DNA from 4 places in the Rhizobium sp. NZLR1b genome. Region 4 is predicted to be linked to each of the others. Evidence: riboswitches for the same ligand, from Rfam matches in the RefSeq annotation. Region 4 holds a riboswitch; each other region holds the start of a gene.
The links. Region 4 has a riboswitch for cobalamin ahead of HJB84_RS20865 (ABC transporter substrate-binding protein). Riboswitches for the same ligand answer to the same signal wherever they lie in the genome.
Positions count from the first base shown of each region.

Region 1: it holds a riboswitch for cobalamin, as region 4 does, so the genes downstream of both, HJB84_RS16305 (CbtB domain-containing protein) here and HJB84_RS20865 (ABC transporter substrate-binding protein) in region 4, are expected to answer to the same signal.
Region 2: it holds a riboswitch for cobalamin, as region 4 does, so the genes downstream of both, cobU (bifunctional adenosylcobinamide kinase/adenosylcobinamide-phosphate guanylyltransferase) here and HJB84_RS20865 (ABC transporter substrate-binding protein) in region 4, are expected to answer to the same signal.
Region 3: it holds a riboswitch for cobalamin, as region 4 does, so the genes downstream of both, nrdH (glutaredoxin-like protein NrdH) here and HJB84_RS20865 (ABC transporter substrate-binding protein) in region 4, are expected to answer to the same signal.

Region 1 covers NZ_JABDWC010000010.1:29,373-33,580, reverse strand. Annotated here, with positions in the region: gene HJB84_RS16315 (bifunctional diguanylate cyclase/phosphodiesterase) at 1-685, opposite strand, end outside; gene HJB84_RS16310 (histidine phosphatase family protein) at 1,138-1,692, opposite strand; adenosylcobalamin (AdoCbl) riboswitch at 1,770-1,912, shown strand; gene HJB84_RS16305 (CbtB domain-containing protein) at 1,926-2,135, shown strand; gene HJB84_RS16300 (CbtA family protein) at 2,149-2,895, shown strand; gene HJB84_RS16295 (hypothetical protein) at 2,947-3,579, shown strand; gene HJB84_RS16290 (sulfite oxidase-like oxidoreductase) at 3,564-4,208, opposite strand, start outside.
Region 2 covers NZ_JABDWC010000029.1:87,091-91,298, reverse strand. Annotated here, with positions in the region: partial or broken gene cobN (cobaltochelatase subunit CobN) at 1-852, opposite strand, end outside; gene cobW (cobalamin biosynthesis protein CobW) at 857-1,906, opposite strand; gene cobU (bifunctional adenosylcobinamide kinase/adenosylcobinamide-phosphate guanylyltransferase) at 1,911-2,435, opposite strand; cobalamin riboswitch at 2,567-2,963, opposite strand; gene HJB84_RS29275 (chloride channel protein) at 3,217-4,208, shown strand, end outside.
Region 3 covers NZ_JABDWC010000043.1:6,922-11,129, forward strand. Annotated here, with positions in the region: gene nrdE (class 1b ribonucleoside-diphosphate reductase subunit alpha) at 1-1,064, opposite strand, end outside; gene nrdI (class Ib ribonucleoside-diphosphate reductase assembly flavoprotein NrdI) at 1,043-1,447, opposite strand; gene nrdH (glutaredoxin-like protein NrdH) at 1,461-1,682, opposite strand; cobalamin riboswitch at 1,952-2,177, opposite strand; gene HJB84_RS32755 (heavy metal translocating P-type ATPase) at 2,506-4,208, opposite strand, start outside.
Region 4 covers NZ_JABDWC010000015.1:96,373-100,580, reverse strand. Annotated here, with positions in the region: gene HJB84_RS20870 (iron ABC transporter permease) at 1-709, opposite strand, end outside; gene HJB84_RS20865 (ABC transporter substrate-binding protein) at 715-1,731, opposite strand; cobalamin riboswitch at 1,905-2,161, opposite strand; gene blh (bifunctional sulfur transferase/dioxygenase Blh) at 2,417-3,697, opposite strand.

The DNA of each region.
Region 1 (4,208 bases), on a different contig from region 4:
GTTCGGCTCGCTCGGCCCAACGGTCATAGCCGACGCTGGCGCCGACTTCGACGGCAAAACCATCGATATGGATCGGCCGGGTGACGGCTTGGATCAGCAGCCTGGCAAAACGCTCCTCGCGCTGCGCCGTCAGAGCAAAGGCGACAATGATGAATTCGTCGCCGCCGAAGCGATAGACGCAATCGGCGTTGCCGAGCGCGCAGATCCGTCTGGCAACCTCGATCAACAGAACGTCGCCGCCCTTGTGACCGACGAGATCGTTGACCTTCTTGAAGCCGTCGAGATCGACGGAGAAGATGGTGACGTTGCGGCTCCACTCTTCGACCTCGTACTCGTCGTCCTTGACTGGCCGTGAGAGAATCTTGCGCTCGAAGGCGTAGCGGTTCGGCAGTTTGGTCAGATGGTCGTGGGTGGCGGTCCAATCGGCCTTCGCCTGAGCGGCGGCGCGCAGTTCGGTTTCCTTGCGCAGGTCGGCGATGCGCAGCACCGAATAGATGAAGCTCATGGCGCCGGCGATACCGAGCGCCAGAACGAGCTTGTCGGCGCCGTATTCGCCGAAACCGGTCATGAAGAAGACAAGGCTGTCGTCAAGCTGCAACAGCGCGCCGAGGAGCCAGAGGGTTATCCCAAGCCCGACAATCGACACGCATTGCCTTCCGGCCTTGCTTTGGAAAAACACCGGCATATGGTCTTCTCCGACTCCACCCGCGCCGAAGTAATCATGAAAGTCTGAAATGTTCGTTGAAACCAGAAGGCGAATTATCAGAGGGGCAGCCTATGGCTGTGCCGTGGAGGGACTGAGGGCGCTTTCGCGGAACCGGGTAAAACGCTGAGCGCGATCGTCGTCGTGGTTGCAGACCGGCAGGCGGGGGAAAGAACGAAGGCGAGCGTGCCGTGGCACCGCTCGCCCTTTTCGTGCTTCAGGCGGTAACGATCAGCAGCGGTACGCTGACGATGAGACCGACCAGAACCGCAATTGTGGCGACACGCACCAAACGCAGGCGCCGCGTGCGCTCCCCACTCCAGTCATATGTCATGTCTTCCATCTCCTTGGGACAAGGAAGTAGTCCCGGTAGAACCGGGTTCAATAGAGATGACGCGATTTGCTTGTGTAAGGCTGGATAAAATGAGGGATCGCTAATGCTGGAATCGCAGAGACCAGCGCCGTCCATTGCTGGTCATGCGAACAATGCCAAGCGGCTCGACGTCGACGAGCCAGAAGGAGGAGAGCGGCGCCTGAAGTACGTACGCGATCGCCGCTCGGATGACGGCCGCGTGGCTGACGGCGATCACATGGCCGCCGAGAGCGGATTCATTGTCCATCCAACCGCCGACACGTGTTCTGAGATCAACAAGGCTCTCGCCCCCGTGCGGAGCCGCTTCAGGATCGCACATCCAGGCCATGAGGTTCTCCGGCTCTTCTGCCTCGATCGCTGCGATCGACCTGCCGGCCCAGCGCCTGTGATCGCAGTCGCGAAGCGCCTGATCTATCCGGGCGTCGAGGCCGAGGGCTTCGGCCGTCTGGCGGGCGCGCAAAGCCGGGCTGGTGACAATACGATCGGCGCGGGGCAGGGCGGTCATCCTGGCCGCTTCTTCCGCGGCCTTGTTGTCCAGCGGTTCATCGAGCGGGAACAGGGCCTTGCGGCTCGCTGCCGTCGCGCCGTGGCAGATCCAGATAAGTCGCGTATTCACGGTCGTTGCGATCTCCGGATAGCGGTGGGAACAGCCCTTCGCCGCTTCATGAAGTTTCGTTGACAGGCTCTTCGGCCTGCAGATATAACCGTGCTGTTGCGGGTTTGGAAGCCGGTGTAAATCCGGCACGGTCGCGCCGCTGTGACCAGCGTGTCGAAGGTTCTTCGCGCTGGAAGTCAGACCCTGCCGCATAAGCACTCTTTCGACTGAACGCGTCATTCCCGGAGGAATACATGTCTGACACCACTTTTGCGCCCGTCGCGGCACCGGCGCCAATCCCGGTAGGAGAAATCCTGCCTTGGGCGATCTTCGGCGGCCTGTTGATGCTGATCGCCATCTATTTCGTCGGCACCGAGGAAGGCGCGATGGCGCTGTTCAACGGCATGTATGTGCACGAATTCGTGCATGACGGCCGTCATCTCCTCGGCTTTCCCTGCCACTAAGGGGGATCCTGACATGGTCGGAAATCTTCTACTTCGCGGCATGCTCGCGGGGTTGATCGCTGGTATTCTGGTTTTTGCTTTCGCGCATATCTTCGGCGAGCCGCTGGTCGATGCGGCGATCGCCTTCGAGGAGGCGAGCGCCCAGGCGGCGGGCGAAGCTGCCGAACCTGAGATCGTCAGCCGTGCCACGCAGGCCGGTCTTGGCCTCTTCACCGGCGTCATGGCCTACAGCATTGCCGTCGGCGGGCTTTTCGCGCTCGCTTTCGCTTTCGTGCACGGCCGCATCAGCAGGCTTTCGGCACGCGGCACCTCGGCGGTCATCGCCCTTGCCGCCTTCGTGGCGATCGTCGTCGTTCCCGGTATCAAGTATCCGGCCAATCCGCCGGCGGTCGGCAATCCCGATACGATCGGCGTCAGGACCGAGCTGTTCTTCCTGATGATCGTCGTCTCGATCGCTGCTTTGATTGCCGCGGTGGCGCTGTCGCGGCGCCTTTCCGAGCGTTTCGGTCTGTGGAACGGGGCGATCATCGCCGGCATCACCTATCTCGTCTTCATGGGCCTGGTGTTCTATTTGCTGCCGTCGATCAACGAAGTGCCGGAGAAGTTCTCGGCGATGGTGCTCTGGCGTTTCCGCACGACCTCGCTCGGCATGCAGGTGATCCTCTGGGCAACGCTCGGTCTTGGCTTCGGAGCGCTGGCGGAAAAGCTGCTTGCCGTGAAGGGCGGGCAGCGGGCTCGACCGGCACCGGCATTTCACTGAACGCATCGAGGGGCGCCGCCTTGCCGGCGCCCTCAAGTTTTTCGAGCGAGTATGAAAAGCAGCAAAACCATATCGATTCTGTCGACGGCGTTTGCCGCCGCCGCTTGGTTTTGTGCGGTTGGCGAAAACGCGCTTGCCCATAGCCGCAGCGTCGGCGGCAGCGATACCGGCCTCGATATCCCGGAAATCTCGCATGGCGAGATGGCGGTGATTTCAGACTACCGCGGCGAAATTATCGGGTTGGCGTCACGCGCGACTGATACAAACGAGCTGTTCCGGCGCGTTCTGAACTATGCCGAAATCCAATATTCCTATTGTCTCTGGGGGCGGATGCCGGGCAGCGTGAGCGACGAGGAGAGCCCGTTCAACGAATGTGCTCATGCTTATCTCGCGGCGGCCAAGGCGGTATTGCTTGAGATGCGTGAGATGCCGCGGGAGGCCGTTGCGGCTAATGAAATCATTTCCGCGGTCGATGCCGACATGGTGCGGCGCAGCCTGGCGCTCATCACTTGCAGGTTCAGCGGCGAGGCCTTCAACACAGCCGATGTCGTCAAGCCGCGCTGGAGCAAAGTGCCGTTTCATCCCGCCAGCATGGCGTCGCTGACGGGGCTCGCCGCTCTGTTCGCCCTTGTGACGTTTGCGCTGGGCCGCTTTCTGCGGCCGAAGGCTCAATCGTCGGAATAGCGCTGCTCGCGCCACGGATCGCCATAGATGTGGTAACCGTTCTTTTCCCAAAAGCCGGCCTGGTCGGCGGGCATCAGCTCGATGCGGCGCAGCCATTTGGCGCTTTTCCAGAAATAGAGATGCGGTACGACGAGGCGCATCGGGCCGCCGTGATCCGGCGTCAGCGGCAGGCATTCCCACGATGTCGCAAGGATCGCATCCTCGGCGGCGAAATCGGCAAGCGGCAGGTTGGTGGTATAGCCGTCATAACTCGTCAGCATGACGTAACCGGCTTCGGGCTTTGGCATGGCGCGATCGAGCAGATCGCGGGTCGAAACGCCTTTCCATTTGTTGTCGTAGCGCGACCAGGTGGTGACGCAGTGGATATCGCTGACCTTGGTGCTCTGCTCGATCGCCTGGAAGTCGGTCCAGGTTAGGGTGAGCGGCGTTTCGACGAGGCCGCGCAGCTCGAGACGCCAGCTATTCGTGGAGATGACGGGCTGCTGGCCGAGATCGAGCACCGGCCAGTTTTTGACGAGGTGCTGGCCGGGCGGCAGGCGCTCAGCTTCGGGACGGCTGATGCGGCCGGTCAGGAATTTACCTTCAGCCGCCCATCGACGCTTGGAGCTGGTGAGCTTGCTGTCGGCGGG
Region 2 (4,208 bases), on a different contig from region 4:
GTTGATGACGACATCGGGTTTCAGTGCCGCAAACACGCTTTCGAGAATACCTGTCGAGACGGGGTCCTTGAGGCTATAGGCAAAAACCGGCAGTGGCCGCAGGCCGAGCGCCGCCAGCGCTTCGACCAGTGCCTCGATCGGGGCGGTCTCGCCGCTCTGGACGAGGGCGCGGTAGAAGCTGATGGCGACGATTGGCCCAAACGCCACCTCCTCCGTCGAATGTGGGATACCCCCCTGCTCGACGGACGAAGGCGGCGCGACATGCGAACCGGCAACCTGCCGCCACTCCTGCACCCCGATCAGCCCCCGCCCCGGCCACCAGATGCCCGCCTTCATCAAAGGCACTGCCGGCGCCGGCTTCTCGGCACCTGACAACATCGCCGAGGCATAATCGAGAAAGCCGCGCGCATTGGCGTCGCCGCCTTCGATCAGATAGGCCCAGAGCGCATTCATATCGTCGAGATCAACGTTGGAAAAAGGCACGAGCCCCGCATCCGGCCGGGCATCGCCCGGCAAGACCGCAATCAGCGCACCGGCGCGGGACGCTGCCGCGTGCAGCGCCTCCAGCGTATAGTGGAAATAGCTGGCACCGCCGAGCGCACGCACGATGATGAGCCTGGCATGCCGCGCCGTGCGTTCGACATAGGTATCGACCGACATCGGATGCTTGAGGCTCATCAGGCTGGCAAGTCTCAGCGAAGGCGCCGCCCCATGCTCGCGATGGGCGGCTGCGATGGCGGCAAGCTCGCTGTCGGCGGCCGACAGGAACACGATATCGCCCGGCGTCTGCCCGAGGTCGATCGCCTCCTCGCAGTCGCTGATCGTTCCCTGTTGGGCCAGAAGCAGATGCATGGGATTACGCCAGCGCCTCGATCGCCGCCCTAACAGCGTCCTGGTCCATCTCGTGCAGACCGATGACCACGAGGCGCGTGGCGCGCGTTTCGCTCGGGGCCCAGGCACGGTCGAAATAATGGTCGATGCGGCTGCCGACGGCCTGGATCTGCAGGCGCATCGGCTTGCCGGCGACATCGACGAAACCCTTGAGACGCAGTACGTCATGGTCGGCGATAATCGTCTTCAGGCCAGCAATGAAGCCGGCGGGATCGGCGACCGGGCCGAGTTCGACGACGAAGCTGTCGAATTCGTCATGGTCGTGCGGCGCGCCGTCCTCATGCTCCAGCTCGTGATGCGATTTGCGGTTGGCGACATCGTCCTCCGTGCCGATGCCGAGGCCGAGCAGAATTCCGGCCGACACCTCGCCATTTTTCGCCTCGATCATCACCGGCTTGCGCACCGTGCGGGAGGCGACCTCGTCGCGAACCCTGATAAGGCCGGCAGCGTCGATCAGGTCGGTCTTGTTGAGTACGATCAGATCGGCGCAAGTCAGCTGATCCTCGAACAACTCCTCGATCGGGCTTTCGTGATCGAGCGATTCATCTGCGCCGCGCGCCGCCTCGACGGCATCGTGGTCGTCGGCGAAACGGCCGGCGGCGACAGCCGCGCTGTCGACCACGGTAATGACGCCATCGACCGTCACCTGGGTGCGAATGTCAGGCCAATTGAAGGCCGCGACCAGCGGCTGCGGCAGGGCAAGGCCCGAGGTTTCGATGACGATATGGTCGGGCCGCTGTTCACGCTCGAGCAACTTCGTCATCGTCGGGATGAAATCGTCGGCGACGGTGCAGCAGATGCAGCCATTGGTCAGCTCGATGATATCGTCCTCGGTGCAATTGTCAGCGCCGCAGCCCTTCAGCACCTCGCCATCGACGCCGAGATCGCCGAACTCGTTGATGATGAGCGCGATCTTTTTGCCGCCGGCATTGGTGAGCAGGTTGCGGATCATCGTCGTCTTGCCGGCGCCGAGAAAGCCGGTAATGACGGTTGCGGGAATTTTCTGCTGGTTCATGAACTTAACCCTTCATTTTCAACGGCAGGCCTGCCGCGATGAAATAGACTTCGGCGGCCTTGGCCGCAATTGATTGGTGCAGCCGGCCGGCATGATCGCGGAATTCCCGCGCCATGCGATTATCCGGCACGATGCCGAGGCCGACCTCATTGGAAACGAAAACGAGCTGCGCCTTCGCCTGCGGCAGAAAATCGGTGAGCGCGGCAAATTCCGCCGCCATATCGCGCTCATCCATCATCAGATTGGTGACCCAGAGTGTCAGGCAATCGATGAGCACGACGCCGCCCTCGCGGTCGATAGCGTCAAGCTTGCCGACGAGATCGAGCGGCTCTTCATGCGTCGTCCAGGACGGGCCGCGATCGGCTCTATGTTGGGCAATGCGCGCCTGCATTTCCTCATCCCAGGCGCGGCCGGTCGCGAGATAATGGCGGTCGAGGCCGATCGAAATGACAAGGGACTCGGCGAAGCGGGATTTCCCCGAACGGGCGCCGCCGAGGATGAAGACGGTGTTGGAGGGAGCGGTCATCATGCGCAGACGCCCCTTTGGTGGGATGCCGCACCCCACCCACTCGATCGCGCCGCACAAGGCCGCGCCGAATTCAATCGTTCAGCCAAGACAACCTCCGTGCTGGCAGCGGGCCTCTTGCCCAGGGTTGGGCTTCTCGCCCGGCACGGGATGGCAGGTCTCCTGGCTCGCGGTTATCGGCCGCGATCGGGGCAGACCGGAAACCGGTCGCCCTGATCGTGCCAGCGGATCTGCCTCGCCTTCCCGGCTGCATCGATGAAAAGGTGGACGATTCGTAGACTTAAGAGGCGTCCGACCCCGGTTGATCATCATGCATGTCCAGTGGCTTTTCCGGCATGTCGCCCGTCCCGCCCGCTTGCATTATTGCAAGCCGCCGGCCGGAAGGGCTCGATGCCGGATGGAAGACCCTGACCGCTCTACAGTCGCGGGGTCGGCTGTGATGAAGGCGCCCGGCTTGGGTCCGCCCCGTCACATTCCCTTTTCATCCGGAAGGCGTAACACCGATCCGGAACCATCCGTTATATCCGAGGATGGTCAGGTGACCATCCGTTGAGGGATGGTTAGGCAAGCTCAGGGGTGAAGTCAACCGCCCTCGACGGCCGGCAGTGGCTAGACAGGCGAGGCAACGCCAGCAACACGACTTACCCTACCTAAAACATCGTCATTTATCAGATACTTACGTCACAAATATTTATCCAGGGCGCCGGCTTTTCGCCACAATTGCACTGCAAGCGGACTGCGCCATCGCCCTTGACCGGGCCTCTTCCTGCCTAGTTGTCTTGCCATGCTTATGAAATTGGATCGGCGCCGGTTCCGAGCGCTGCGTGTTTTCTTCGACCCGGGGCGGCTGCGGGCGCTGACCCGCCGCAGTGAGGTCGGCCTGTCGCTGGCGGGTGCCGTCGTCGGCATCACCTCGGGTCTCGCCGTCACCGGCATGAGCTACGTCTCCAATCAACTGCATCAGATGGTCTTCGGCATCGACGACAGCGAGCGGCTGAGCTCGTCGGTGATCGACGACAAGCTGCTGCTTCTCACTGCCCCCGTCATCGGTGGCGTCCTGCTCGGCCTGTTGCTGTTCGTACTGGCGAAACGGCGCAAGAAACCGATGGTTGACCCGATCGAGGCCAATGCGCTGCATGGCGGCCGCCTGTCCTTGACCGACAGCATCATCGTTGCCGTGCAGAACCTGATTTCCAACGGGTTCGGCGCCTCCGTCGGCCTCGAGGCCGGCTATACCCAGCTTGCCGCCGGCCTCGCCTCGAAATTCGGCCTGAAGCTGCAGCTTCGCCGCTCCGATCTGCGCACCCTCGTCGGCTGCGGCGCGGCGGGCGCTATCGCCGCTGCCTTCAACGCGCCGCTGACCGGCGCCTTCTACGCCTTCGAGCTGATCATCGGCACCTATACGATCGTCTCGCTGACCCCTGTGGTCGTCTCGGCCCTGGTTTCCACCCTCATCGCAAGGCTGCTCACCCACGGCGATTTCACCATCGACATCGGCAGCTTCGGCGCAGTCGTGCCGGCCGATTATATCCCGGCTATGCTGCTCGGTGGCTTCTGCGCTGGCGTCGGCATCCTGATCATGCAGGGCGTCTCCTTCGTCGAGGAGCTGGCGCGCAAGAGCTCGATCGCCCCGCCCTTCCGCCCGGCGCTCGGCGGCATCGTCGTCGGACTTCTGGCGATGATTTCGCCACAGGTGCTCTCGGCCGGCCACGGCGCGCTGCATCTCAATCTCTCCCGCGAGGTGGCGATCCCGGCGCTGATCGGCCTCTTCCTGTT
Region 3 (4,208 bases), on a different contig from region 4:
ACCATCTCCCGGTAGTTTTCCGTCACCGAAATCTCGGTGAAGGGCACGCCATAGACGCGCTCGACGTCATAGGGCGAGAACAGGTACATGTCCTCGTTATTCCTCGCGAGTTCGAAGGTGATGTCAGGCACGACGACGCCGAGCGACAGCGTCTTGATGCGGATCTTCTCGTCGGCATTTTCGCGCTTGGTGTCGAGAAAACGCATGATATCGGGGTGATGGGCGTTGAGATAGACCGCGCCCGCGCCCTGGCGCGCGCCCAGTTGATTGGCATAGGAGAAGCTGTCTTCGAGCAGCTTCATCACCGGAATGATGCCCGACGACTGGTTTTCGATCTGTTTGATCGGCGCGCCGGCCTCGCGGATGTTCGTCAAGGACAGCGCCACGCCGCCGCCGCGCTTCGACAGCTGCAGCGCCGAATTGATCGACCGGCCGATCGATTCCATATTGTCCTCGACGCGCAGCAGGAAGCAGGAGACGAGCTCGCCGCGCTGTTTCTTGCCGGCATTAAGGAAGGTCGGCGTCGCCGGCTGGAAACGGCCGGAAATGATCTCCTCGACCACGTCGCGGGCAAGTGCCTCGTGCCCACGCGCCAAGGCCAGCGCCACCATGCAGATACGATCTTCGTAGCGTTCGAGATAACGCTTTCCGTCGAAGGTCTTCAGCGTATAGCTGGTGTAATATTTGAAGGCGCCGAGGAAGGTCGGAAAGCGGAACTTCTTGGCATAGGCCTGGTCGAACAGGTCACGCACGAAATTGAAGGAATACTGGTCGAGAACCTCCTGCTCATAATAACCCTCGGTCACGAGGTAATCGAGCTTTTCCCGGAGATTGTGAAAGAACACCGTGTTCTGGTTCACATGCTGCAAAAAATACTGCTTCGCCGCCATGCGGTCCTTGTCGAGCTGGATCCTCCCCTCGTCGTCATAGAGGTTCAACATCGCGTTCAGCGCGTGGTAGTCGAGCGCTTCCGCCGCTTTCAAAGGGCGTTCGCCGGCGGGATGAGCAAAAGTGTTATGCGGTTTTGCGCCCGCATCCCGCGTCAGAGTTGTTCCCGTGTCCAAAATCGTTCCATTCCGTGTTTAACGTTGGCGACATCCGCTTCGGTGCCCAGCAGCTCGAACCTATAGAGGTACGGCACTTGGCATTTCTGTGAGATCACGTCGCCGGCGAGCCCATATGTCTCGCCGAAATTGCTGTTGCCCGCGGCGATCACGCCGCGGATGTGTCCTCGGCTCTCCGCATCGTTGAGGAAACGGATAACCTGCTTGGGAACGGCCCCCTTGCCCCCGTCGCCACTGTAGGTCGGCACAACAAGCACAAAGGGTTCACGGATACGGAATGCGTCTGCGGCACCTGTTGGAATGCGCGCCGCGCACATTCCAAGCTTGGCGACGAACCGATGGGTATTCTCGGACCGGCTGGAATAATAGACGATCAGCCCCATCGTTCGGCCTCGATCAGGAGAGCGCGCTGATCATGTCGGGACGGAAGCCGGCCCAATGCTGCTCGCCGGCGATGACGACGGGCGCCTGCATGTAGCCAAGGCTGCGGACGCGATCGAGCGCTTCGGCATCCTCGGAGATATCGACGATGTCATAAGCGACGCCCAGGCGGTCGAGGGCGCGGTAAGTGGCGGTACATTGGACGCAGGCCGGTTTGCTGTAGACGGTAATGGTCATGATATTCCTCGTGACGACGCGATTGGGACGCAGGGCATCGATCGGAAATCTCGCGATATCCGTCGAAACATTCTCTGATGGTTTGAACGATGCGGCCTGTTCAGCCGCCGGGCGTGATCCGCCCTCTGCTTAGCGCGGGTTGCGGCCTGAACTGAGATACTGACATGACTTCACCCCGAAGTGGCTCATGCGGAGGATCGAGCGGCCTTGCGAAACGCGACGCGGATATCATCCGCAGCCATGCAACGCGACCTTCCGGACTCCCCGCCCGTGGACGTTTTGTTCGAGGCAGGTCTCCTGGCTCACGGGTCAAAGCATCCTGCCCAGCCTTCCCGGAGCATTATGCTCCAGTGGCCTGAAATCGGACAGTTGCTCGCCGCTTACAGTTGCGGGGGCAGCTCCGGCATAGCCGCGCCATAATGGCGCAACGCACCGTATTCCCGTCTTAGCCTGCGATTCTCACGAATCGAAGGAACCTCGAACACTAGATATGGTACGCGAATCCAAATTCGCGTCAATGGATGGTTTGTGCATTGCGTTACGGCAGGTTTGAAATCACTGCATTCCTGTGAAAAACAGGGATAACGAAAGCTTAAGGAAAACAGGCGGTGGACAAGGCTCGAACGAAGAGAGCCGGTCTATGGCCGCTCTCAGTTTGATGACAAACCTCCCTCTCCGCCTCATCCTCGGCCTTGTGCCGCGGATCTACTGCCTATCGACCGGAGGCAGATGCCCGGGACAAGCCCGAGCATGACGAAAGAGGGGTTGGCGTCCGTTGTCAGCGGTCTACGGTGACCAGCGCCGCAAGGACGTTATCGGATGTTTACATCCTTACTCGAAGCAATCGCAGCGCGTTGATCGTCACCAGCACGGTGGCGCCGGTATCGGCGAGGATCGCCGGCCAGAGGCCGGTGATGCCGGCAATCGTCGTCACCAGGAACACCGCTTTCAGGCCGAGCGCGATGGTAATATTCTGCAGGATATTGCGCATCGTGCGTTTGGACAATTCGATCATCCTTGCCACGTCGCCGACGCGCCCGTGCAGCACGGCGGCATCCGCGGTCTCCAGCGCCACGTCGGTGCCGCCGCCCATGGCAATGCCGATATCGGCTGCGGCCAGCGCCGGCGCGTCGTTGATGCCGTCGCCGACCTTGGCGACGACGAAGCCCTCGCGCTTCAATTCGACGACGACCCGCTGCTTGTCCTCAGGCATCATCTCGCCGCGCCAGTCGATGCCGAGCATGCCGGCAACGGCTGCCGCCGTCCGCTTGTTGTCGCCTGTCAGCATCATCGCCTTGACGCCGGCTGATTTGAGCGTGGCAAGCCCGGCCTGCGCGTCCTCGCGCGGTTCGTCGCGCATGGCGATCAGCCCGGCCGCAACATTGTTGACCAGCAGCACCGAGACGCTCTTGCCCTCGTCGTTCAGGTCAGTGATGCGTGCCTCCTGTTCAGCACCGAGTGCGCCGCGTTCGCGGGCAGCGGGCGGCGACAAAAGATCCAGCGCCTCGCCGCCGGCTTTGCCGCTGACCCCCTTTCCCGGCAGCGCCTCCAGTTCGAAGGCCGGCGGCATGGGAACGCCGTCCGCCTTGGCGCGGTTGAGGATCGCCAGCGCCAGGGGATGGCTGGAGCCCTGCTCCAGCACCGCCGCGCGCGACAAGACTTGCGCCTCGCTCAATCCGAAAGAAATGATATCAGTCACCTGAGGTTTGCCTTCCGTCAGCGTGCCCGTCTTGTCGAAGGCGACCATCGTCACCTTGCCGAGCGTTTCCAGCACCGCGCCGCCCTTCATCAGCAGCCCGCGCCGCGCACCCGAAGAAAGCGAGGCGGCGATCGCCGCCGGCGTCGAGATGACAAGCGCGCAGGGGCAGCCGATCAAGAGGATGGCAAGGCCCTTATAGATCCATTCGCCCCACGACCCACCGAACAACAGCGGCGGAACGATCGCTACAAGTGCGGCGACCACCACCACGCCGGGCGTGTAATAGCGCGAGAACCGATCGATGAAGCGTTCGGTCGGCGCCTTCGATTCCTGCGCTTCCTCCACCAGCTTGACGATACGGGCGATGGTATTGTCGGCTGCGGCCGCGGTGACGCGAACCCTGAGCACCGCATCGCCATTCACGGTTCCGGCAAACACAACGGCATCGACGCCCTTGCGCACCGGCGTACTCTCGCCCGTCACCGGCGCCTCATCGATCGCGCTCTCGCCTGAAATGATAACGCCGTCCGCCGAGATACGATCGCCAGGACGCACCATGATAATCGCGCCGACGGCAAGGCTTTCCGCCGGCACCTCCCGCGTCTGGCCATTGTCTTCGAGCAGCGCGCTCTTCGGCACCAGGGCCGTCAGCGACTGGATGCTTTCGCGCGCCTTGCCCGCAGCCACCCCTTCCAGCAGTTCGCCGACGAGGAACAGGAACACGACAGTTGCCGCCTCTTCGCCTGCATTGATGATGACCGCGCCGACGGCGGCGATCGTCATCAGCATCTCGATCGAAAACGGCGTGCCGGAGAGAGCCGCCATGA
Region 4 (4,208 bases):
CCGCCGCATCCGTGCCGAAGGAGAAGGCGTCGAGCGCCCTGACATGGGCCATGCAGATGACGAAGCCGGCAAGCGCGATCGGCACCGAGAGATAGACATCCGGCCAGCGCACGCCGCTGAGCGACCCCAGAAGCCAGAACAGGATGCCGCGCGCCTGCTCGGCATTCGCCGATGTCGTCACTATGTAGGAGGTCAGCGCATTGAAGAGCTGCGAGCCGGCGACGCCGCAAAGGATGATGCGCTCGCCGGTTCCCCCCGCACCCGTCGCAAGGAAGCCGATCAGCAGAAAGGCGATGACCGCGCCGATGAAGGCGCCGCTCGACAGGCCGAAAACACCGTAGCCGAAGCCGAGGATCATCACGCAGACCGCTCCCGTCGAGGCGCCGGCAGAGATGCCGAGCACGTAGGGTTCGGCCAGCGGATTGCGCAGCAGCGCCTGCAGCACGGCGCCACAGAGCGAGAGCGACGCGCCGGCGCTGGCCGCAACCAGCGCCCGGCTCAGCCGATAATCCCAGACGATGCCCTGGTGGATGCGGCTGAGCTCGAAATCCGTGCCGAACAGCCGGTTCGACACCGCCTCCGCCGTGGTCGCTAGCGGGATCGCGATCTCCCCGATCGAAACAGCGAGACTGATCATCAGCCCGAGAAGCAGAAAGGCAGAAATGGTGAGCGCGCCAAGCGCCCACCATCCGTGTTGTCTGACCGACATTGCCTTCACTGCGAGAGACCGAAGGACTTGATGCCGTTCGCCAAGGTCTCGATGCCGTCGATCGTACGGATCGTCGGGTTCATCGATTGCGCGTCCATCATCACGAAGTGCTCGTTCTTGACCGCGTCAAGCTCCTTGGTCACCGGGTCGTTCTCGAGAAAATCGATCTTGACCTTCGGATCGTCGGCGGCGTAGCGGCGCCGGTCCATGGTCGCCAACACGATAACCGCCGGGTTCACCTGAGAAATGGTTTCCCAGCCAACCAGCGGCCATTCCTCTTCGGTTGTCACGACATTCCTGGCGCCGATCGCCTTCAGGATATAGGCAGGCGCGCTGTTCTTGCCAGCGATGAAAGCATCGCCATTGACTTGCTTGCTGGAGAACCAGAAGACGATGGGCAGGTTCTTGCCCGATGCGCCTGATATCGACGCGACGGCATCCGCCTCGCGCTTCTTCAACTTGGAAATCAGCGCATCGCCGCGCTCCTTCACGTCGAAGATCTCCGAGAGCTCGGCGATCTCACGGTAGACCAGCTCCATCGTGAACAGCTCCTTGCGCACACCGTCGCCGCCATCGGTGTTGACCTTGGCGACGCAATCGGCCGGCGCGAGATAGGTATTGATCCCGAGATCCTGGAACTGCTCCCGCTTGCCGACGGAGCCCTGCGCGCCGACATGCCATTCGAACTCGGCCGCCACCAGGTCGGGCTCCCGCCCAACAACGGATTCGAAGCTCGGATCATTGTCGGCGAGACGCTTTATCTTGCTGTTAGCCTCGGCATATTGCGGCAGGACGGGACCGACCCAGACGGCCGTACCAGCAATCTTCTCGGCAAGGTCGAGCGAGAAGAGAATTTCAGTCATGCCCTGGCCGATCGAAACGATCTTCGACGGCGCCTTCTGGAACGTCACCTGCTGACCGCAATTGGTGATGGTCAAAGGATATTGGGTGGCGGCAAGGCTCGGTGCCGCAAGGCCGATCAGCCCGAAGGCAAATGTCATGGTGGCGAGAATCTGGCGCATGAAAAACCTCGATTGAAGAGAAAAAGCATGGTTATGCCGCACCCGCGGCCGAAGGCACGGTGATACGTGCGCTAACCGCAGGAGGCCCAATCGAGACGGATGCATGCCGAAATTCGGCGAAGGTTCAGAAGGTCAATCATGTCTGTTCCTTGTCCGGGCATCCCCGCCCGGTTGATTGGATCGTGATTGACGGCAGGTCTCCTGGCTTGCGGATATCCGTCGGTTCATCCGCCTTCCCGCGATATCTCGCAGTGGCAGGGCTATAAGCCCTTCAGAGATGGCCAGTCGCTGGCCACACCTGAGATGATCGACAATCCGCATACAGTTGCGGGGGCAGCCACGGTCTCGGTCCCTGCTGGGTCGTCCTTACCGTGTTCCCTATTAATCCCCTTGGAGTCATCTTCAGGGAACCGTCGCCCCCAGTTACGTCGCCTGCCCGCAAGACGTCAATGCCTATTGCGGAGGATTGGGTTCGTGCGGGTGAAAAATAGAGACGGAACGTAGGGGGCCTGTTGGCCGGTGTAATACCTGCATCCTCGCCTCCTCAGGATGAGGCTCTCTTGAGCGTTGGCGCCGCTTTCTCCCGTTCCCGCTGTCGTGAGCGCGGCATCCGCCAACGTCCCTGATGCTGATGTGCGCAGCCCGAGAGGGCGAAACCTCGAAGCACGCCGCACGCTACTTCTTGCTACAACGCATCCAGCGGTATCTTCAGATACCGCCGCCCATTTCCCTCCGGCTCCGGCAATCTGCCTCCCCGAATATTCACCTGTAGCGCGTGCAACATCAGTTTCGGCTTCGGCAGCGTGCGGTCGCGCGCCTGGCGCAGCGCCACAAAGCCGGCCTCGTCGATGCCTGATATATGCGGGTTACCGTTTTTCTGGGCGGCCACCTTGCTTTCCCAGCGCGCGTGGCGCCCGCCGGGCTGATAGTCGTGGCCGGAAAAGAGCCGGGTCTCATCGGGCAGCGACAGGATGACCTGGATCGAGTGCCAGAGGGCGCTGGCGCTGCCGCCGGGGAAATCCGTGCGCGCCGTGCCGGAATCCGGCGTAAATACGGTGTCGTGCACGAAGGCGGCATCGCCGATCAGATAGGTCACCGAAGCAAGCGTATGGCCGGGCGAAAACATCACACGGGCTTCAAGCCCACCGATCTCGAAGGTGTCGCCATCGGCAAACAGCCGGTCCCACTGCGAGCCGTCGGTTTCGAGTGCCGGCAAGTTGTAGATCTCCTTCCAGAGCACCTGGACGTCGGTGACATGGGCGCCGATCGCCGTCGGCGCGCCGGTCTTTCTCTTGAGGTAATGCGCGGCGGAGAAATGATCGGCATGCGGATGCGTGTCGAGGATCCACGCGACCGTCAGCCCCTCGCTGTCAATATGAGCGAGGATGGCGTCGGCATTCGCCGTTCCCGTCGCGCCCGACATCTCGTCGAAATCGAGCACCGGGTCGATGATGGCACAGCGTTTTGTCACCGGGTCTGAAACGACATATTGCACGCTGCAGCTGCGGGGCTCGAAGAAAGCCTTCACACCAGCCGCCTGCCCAGCCCGCTTTTCCAGCCAGCGGCGTGCGCCGGCAAGATCGAAGCCGAGTCTTTGGCCGAAGACCTCGACCTCTCCGGGCTGCATCCGCCCGTCGAGCACCTCTCCCAGCACATAGAGCGTCAGCGCCCGTGTGCCGCTCTTGCAATGAGCAACGACCGGCCCCTTCGCCTGCGTCATCGCCATCTGGAAAGCGCGGATATCGGCCTCGGTGATCTCGGCCCCTTTCACCGGCACGAAGCTGTAGGCGAGCCCCGCGGCAGCAGCAGCAGCCTTTTCCGCGGCATTGCCAGGCTGCCCCGGCTCCTCGCCATCCGGCCGGGCATTGATGACGCCGGCAAAGCCGTTTGCCGCAAAAGCGGCAAAGCCCGCGGCATCGGGCTGTCCCGTCACCGATATCAGCTCATTGACCCTCACGGATGTCATCGAAGCCCCCATGCTACCTGCATCATGCAGTATCGCATGTATATCGATACAATCTCACAAGTATATTGCCGAGCGCAAGAATAGCCGCCTGGCGTTCCCCGCGCCTGCGGCAAGTCCGCAAACCTGAATGATGCCGGCTACGCCATCGAAGCCGCCTTCAACCGCGCCTTCTCCCGCGCCTTCGCCATCCCGCCGGTCGCCTGGCGGGCGATGGCGCGGGAATAGAGCGAGAGTGGGCGTCAGACATCGAGCCGATAGCATTTACCTGGTCGGCAAAGCTTCCGCATCCTGCCCTTTTCCGCCAGCCCCGGCGCCCCCCAAGAGAGCCTCATCCTGAGGTGCCCCGAAGGAGCCTCGAAGGACGAGGCGGGCGCTCGGCGCGGCGGCAATATTGATGCGGAGCAGTGCCGCCGCGTGTCCTTCGAGGCTCCGCCCTGCGGGCTCCGCACCTCAAGGATGAGCAGCGTTGGAGGACGCCGCCCCCATAAGCTCCGTTGTCAATCTTACGCAA